DNA from 2 places in the Solibacillus sp. GQ1 genome. Region 1 is predicted to be linked to the other one. Evidence: predicted binding sites of a transcription regulator. Region 1 holds the regulator's gene; the other holds the start of a gene.

Region 1 (3,220 bases):
GCGCATTCCCCGGCGGATTTTTGCATTATGCATACGACGCTGATACTCTTCGACAATCGCTAAAATTTCGAGCAGCATTGTATCCATTTCGTTTAATACGACAGGACCTGCATCATTCAATGTATATACTGTCGCTTCATATTTTTGCAGGAGGTGCAGCACTGCCATACGGGCATTCCCTCGCCCTAAACGGGTTTCATCCTGTACAAATAATGCTTTAATACCGTACTCTTTCATGTAGTCAAGCATGTCGAGTAATCCGTCTCGATCGACATCATATCCACTATGCTGGTCCATGAAAATCTCCACATCTTTATAGCCGAATGATTTTGCGTATTTTGTCAGCTCCTCCTGCTGACGCACTAGCGATGTTTCTTGTGTATTTTTATCCGTACTGACACGGCAATAGATCACTGCTTTAGTTTTTATCATTGTTCCCTCTCGCTACTTTAATCAATTGCATATCGGAGGATTCATTCAGCTGAGCTATGTATTGTGAATCTTTTTCTACAGGCACAACCAATACTTGTCCTAAAACAACTTTTTCATCCAGCATTCCGTTTTCCTTTTTTACTTCATTGATCCAATCATGCTTAGCCATTTTACCACGATATTGTTCTGCCAACGACCATAAAGTATCGCCATGCTCTATGCTTACGTGTTCGTATAATTCAATTTTATCATCCTGCATCATGAATAAAGCAATCATAAGTACAGAGAATAGTAGAAACATTGATGTGAAGCCATTTAATTTAACTCTTTTCATTTGAAAAACCCTCTTTCGAATGTACGTTCGGAATGTTTGTTCTCATAATAATACGAACGTATGTTTTTGTCAACCGTTTTTTCGAACTTATGTTTGCATTCATGTTCGCATACTGCTATACTTACTTTAAGAAAAATAGCATGATAAAGAGGTGAGTTAGTTGACACAAAAAATTTCAAAGCGGCAGCAAGCTATTCTAACTTTTATAAAAGAGGAAGTTCGTGCTAAAGGCTATCCGCCATCAGTTCGCGAAATTGGAGAAGCAGTAGGTTTAGCTTCCAGTTCAACTGTCCACGGGCATTTAGCTCGTTTAGAAAGTAAAGGGCTTATCCGCCGTGATCCTACAAAGCCGCGTGCCATTGAAATATTGGATCAGGAAGAGATGAATATCGCAAAACAAGGTGTTATTCATGTTCCGCTGATCGGTAAAGTTACAGCTGGTCTGCCTATTTCTGCAATCGAGGATATCCAGGAATATTTCCCGTTGCCGGATGCTTACGGCTCACCGGAAGAGGAATTATTTATGCTTGAGATTATGGGAGAATCCATGATTGAAGCCGGGATTTTAAATGGGGATTATGTGATCGTTAAAAAAACGTCTACTGCGAACAATGGAGAGATTGTCGTAGCAATGACGGAAGACGATGAAGCAACTGTTAAGCGCTTTTACAAAGAAAAAACTCATTTCCGTTTACAGCCTGAAAATAGCTCAATGGAACCAATCATTGTCAACCAAGTTTCTATTTTAGGTAAAGTGGTCGGCCTCTATCGAAATATCCATTAATCATCAACTTGCCATTCTAATAGAATCGGCAAGTTTTTTATTTACAAAATAAAAAGCTCAGCCGCGAACGACTAAGCCTTTCGTTATTTATTGCATGCTTCTACAAAACTATTAAATAAGCGCTGTGCATAAACATCACCGTTCGGAGCCAATTCTTCCGGATGCCATTGCACCGCGACACAATATGGATGCGATTCATGTTCAATCCCTTCAATGATGCCGTCCTTAGCAAGTGCCGAAACAACGAGCCCTTTCCCTAGCTTTCCAACCGATTGATGATGAAATGTATTTACACGGAATGAGTCTTCTTTAAAAATCTCTTTAAATTTAGGTGTCTTTACTTCAACGGTATGTGCCAGTTCCCCTCGCTTTGAAGGCTGTTTATGTAAAATTGTGTTCACTACTTGTGAGGGTATATCCTGAATTATCTTCCCCCCGAATGCGACATTCATAATCTGTTGTCCGCGGCAAATACCGAGAACCGGCATTTGTCTTTTATAGGCTTCATTCATCAATAAAAGATCGCTGTCATCACGTTTCCGTACAACACTTCCGATATGACGGTGCGGTTCTTCATTAAACAACAATGGATCTATATCCGCTCCACCAATTAATACGAGGCCATCAATTAGATCTAATAACTCATTTACGTTTTCTTCTGTAGCATTCGGTATACAAATCGGTATACCTCCCGCTTGTTCAATTGAAATTAAATACGTGTTATTAATATCCAACTTCTTGTCAAAATCATACATTGTTAATCCAATAATCGGTTTCATTCTTTTTATCCCCTTATAATTTATAGATAATTCCAATAATTTAAATTATACTATTGCGTTATACGAAATGACTACAAAAATAAAAAAGGATTGCAGAATCGCAACCCTTTACTTATTAAACACTTTCCATTTGTTTTATAAAATACTGTTTAATTTCTTTCCAGTTATGAACACGCATGAAACCTTCTTCTGATCGATTGTACGGCATCGAATACAATATACCTGTCCCTTTGAATGCTGCGAGTTGGCGTGGGCTGTCATCAATTAAATAATCGGTATGTATTACCGCTTTATTTCCGCAAAACACAATGTTCTGTGTTTTAATAAAGGGTAAATGCTCCATTAACCAGTCGTATTTCGCTGTAAATGAACCCGGTACATCCATTGCAGCTGTCGCAATAAAAATTTCATAATGTTCCTGCAACTCTTGAATGACTTTAATCGCATCTTCATCCAGTACTTTTAAATCTCTGAAATAGTCAGGCTCATTTAATATTGCAAATAATTTCTTCGCATCTTCTCGAGGCAAATCGCGCTGTGTCGTCAGAAGAAACTCTTCATCTGTAAAATTTGTTCCGAAATTTTCGTTATATGTCACACGTAATTTCGAATAAAAATCAGCTAGTACCTGGTCCATATCGATAGCAATACTTTTTTTCATGTAATAAGCCTCCTTGAAATTCCCATAATTTTAGTTTATACAATTGTATTGTGAAAAAACAAGGTATAACTCTTTACAATTAACAACGTACATATTTACGTTTAAAACCGATTCGCCCTTTTTCCACCTGTTTTTCAATTTCCTCATAAGCATGAAGCAAACCCGGTTTTTTCCCTTCCCGTTTCGTTTCAATTGGTCCGATCTCATTTGCAATTTGCACTGCCTCATCA
Region 2 (3,220 bases), 350 kb from region 1:
TGGCTTATTTCGAACAGAATTTCTGTATTTAGAGCGAGACACTGCGCCTACTGAACAAGAACAGTTCGAAATTTATCGTGATGTTTTAACTGTTATGGGTGAACGCCCAGTCGTGGTACGCACACTTGATATCGGTGGCGACAAAGCGATCCCTTATTTAAATATGCCAAAAGAGGACAATCCATTTTTAGGCTTACGTGCAATTCGTTTATGCTTCGCAAACGAAGAACTATTCCGTACACAGCTTCGAGCATTACTACGTGCGAGTAGCTTTGGTAACTTAAAAATTATGTTTCCGATGATTTCGTCGATCGATGAATTCCGACAAGCTAGGCAGTGGCTGGATGAGGAAAAAGAAGCATTAATTGAACAGGATGTAGAAGTAAGTGACTTCGAAATCGGCATCATGGTTGAAATTCCGAGTGCAGCAATTTTATCACCTGTTTTTGCTAAAGAAGTTGACTTCTTCTCAATCGGCACAAATGACTTAATCCAATACACATTGGCAGCTGATCGAATGAATGAAACCATTTCACATTTATATGAACCATTCCACCCTGCAATTGTCACGCTTGTGAAACTTGTAATTGATAGCGCCCATGCACAGGGGAAATGGGTTGGCATGTGCGGTGAAATGGCCGGAGACTTTGCTGCGATTCCTTTACTTGTCGCACTTGGTCTCGATGAATTTTCAATGAGTGCCCCATCGGTTTTAGCTGCGCGCAAGCAAATTAACAGCTTATCGAAGGATGCGCTACAAGAAAAATTACAGCAAACATTCCAGCAATCTACCGCAGAAGGCATACGCGCTATTTGGCACTAAACAAATCAAACCCATCTCGGTACATTTGTGTACCTGGATGGGTTTTCAATTTCACGAACAATTAGTGTGGAGACCCCTACTAAGGATATTTCGAGCTTATGATTTCTTGACGAATCATATCATTAAGGTTTTTAGCTTGGGGACTTTACTTTCTATCTGCCGGTGTCAGGTACTTCATTCCTAATATACGTTTCATCTCCTCGCTCACCCAGTTGCGTAAAGCAATGTTTCCATAACTTCTTGTTTCATCGTATCCCCTAAACAATATAAAATAGTAGGTCATATAATCATCAGATTTTTGCTTTTCAATTTTACATCCTTTCCTATATAAAAAGTCCCTTAACTTTTTAAATTCATGAAAGGTTTCATTTATTTTGGAATCGTACCACTCTTCCAGTACGTCCCTCATTTTTAATTCGGAAATGCAATCTCTATCACGCTCGAGTGTTTTTAAAAATAATTCCAGTACAATGTACCGGTGAATGTCATCGCTAAGTTTCATGAATTCTTTATGCATATAGACCACTCGCTTTACTGATTGATGGATATACCGCTATTTCTATTCTATACAAGAACACTTGTTTGTATGCGTTAAATTATTGAATTTATCCATCTGGTGGAAAAACTTTCAATCGAATAATTGAGTATTTTTCATCGCTGTTTAAGCCATTCTAACTTTTGTTAAGGAGGTGAACAGCTGTGGAAAATAATAAACTTAATATTAAACGTCAGCGAAATAACAACAACAACAATAATAATGAATTTGAATTCGGTGAAGATTTCAACTTCGAAAATTTAAATAATCATAATCAAAATAATCGCAACAATAATAACAACAATAACTTCAATAAGAATAACAAAAATAATAACAAGAATAAGTAATAATACGGACTCCCTTTAGTGGAGATTGTATTATTATAACGATCCCCCAACATATATATATTAACTAAGCAGCCCTTTACCTCCCCACTGGTAAAGGGCTGCTTAAATATTGAAATAAAAATCATTTTTATAGTTGTACGAGTCCCTCTATCTGAATAAGATGCACAGACATCATTTTAAGGAGGACGATTATTGAACTCAATAGCTGCTTACATTTTTTTAGGTGTATCTTTAGCTGCGCCTATCGGTCCTGTCAACGCAGCGCAGCTTGATACAGGGATAAAAAACGGGTTTTTACATGCACTTATTTTTGGCATCGGCGCTTTAACCGCCGATATTTTGTACATGATATTGGTTTATTTCGGAATTGGCCAAGTGATTGAATACTCCCCAGTAAAAGTATTTCTTTGGTCATTTGGCTGTTTTGTACTAACATATACCGGGATAGAGAATTTACTTTCTCTGCATAAAATTGAGTTAGCTTTAAAATCCAACAAAAAAACTACTCGTCTTAGACAGTCATTATTAACAGGCTTTCTCATGTCATTATTGAATCCGCTCACTATCCTTTTTTGGCTTGGAATCTATGGCTCAGTTCTTGCAGAAACAAACAAAGTCAGTACGGAAAATCAAATAATTATTAATAGCCTTGCCGTCATCATTGGAATCATGTTGTGGGATACGATAATGGCCGCTATCTCCAGTGGAGCCCGTAAATTATTATCTACCGGGTTTATAAACATCATTTCCATCATCTCATCGTTTGCAATGATTGGGTTCGGTATTTACTTTGGGATTCAGGCTTATAACGCATTATTTTGAGGTTCTTCCTTCTTCCATCGTTTTCGCATAAAAAAGACGATACTCCCGATTACTGCGAGAAATACTAAACTGATAAAAAATCCTGGACGACTTGTCTGATGGAATAGTGTTCCGCTAACCGCTGAACTGATTAGTAATATTCCAATAATTCTTTTCACTTTATCGAAGGTAGTCGTCTTAACCAACCTCGGGTATATGAATAAAATAAAGAGCCAGTTATAAAGTAGCATTAATGCCGCTGCAGTCGTTATATATTCGTATACTTTGTCCGGCAGTAATAAAGACGTAATGATAGAAAGTACAAGCCCCAAAGTTGTTAAAGTAATTGTAATGGCATTTTGAGCTTCTTTTTCTTCTGTTTACTGAAGATTTTAGGAGCGTCTCCGTCCTCTGATATTGTCACAAGTATTGTCGTAACTGAGAACAAGGATGCAGACATGGTTGAAAACCCGGCAATAATAATAGCTGCTATAAATACATGAGGGAAAAATTCAATATTATGGGCACCTGATAAAGCCTCAACAAAAGGACTCTTGCTCTCCTTGAACTTATCATACGGCTTCAGTAATAGAGCTAATATAAGTGCCGTTACATAAATAATTCCAAGCAGCCCCAGCATCACTTTACCCGATTTAGGGGCATCCTCTTTATTTTTAAGATGAATCGCCATTATACTCATTACTTCGATTCCGC

The links. Region 1 encodes LexA, which represses DNA repair genes until DNA is damaged. Its sites were predicted from a motif close to CGAACATATGTTCG; they were not measured.
Region 2: a site for LexA is predicted at 1,395-1,408, ahead of AC6CH1_RS08475 (YhjD family protein). Genes of this name have one in related genera too.

What each region holds. Positions count from the first base shown of each region.
Region 1 covers NZ_JCAXEX010000001.1:2,030,164-2,033,383, forward strand. Annotated here, with positions in the region: gene AC6CH1_RS10415 (YneB family resolvase-like protein) at 1-432, opposite strand, end outside; gene yneA (cell division suppressor protein YneA) at 419-766, opposite strand; gene lexA (transcriptional repressor LexA) at 927-1,550, shown strand; gene AC6CH1_RS10430 (gamma-glutamyl-gamma-aminobutyrate hydrolase family protein) at 1,634-2,329, opposite strand; gene AC6CH1_RS10435 (5' nucleotidase, NT5C type) at 2,445-2,990, opposite strand; gene AC6CH1_RS10440 (DNA alkylation repair protein) at 3,070-3,220, opposite strand, start outside.
Region 2 covers NZ_JCAXEX010000001.1:1,676,261-1,679,480, forward strand. Annotated here, with positions in the region: gene ptsP (phosphoenolpyruvate--protein phosphotransferase) at 1-823, shown strand, start outside; gene AC6CH1_RS08475 (YhjD family protein) at 969-1,340, opposite strand; gene AC6CH1_RS08480 (histidinol-phosphatase) at 1,523-1,705, shown strand; gene AC6CH1_RS08485 (LysE family transporter) at 1,898-2,527, shown strand; partial or broken gene AC6CH1_RS08490 (amino acid permease) at 2,509-3,220, opposite strand, start outside.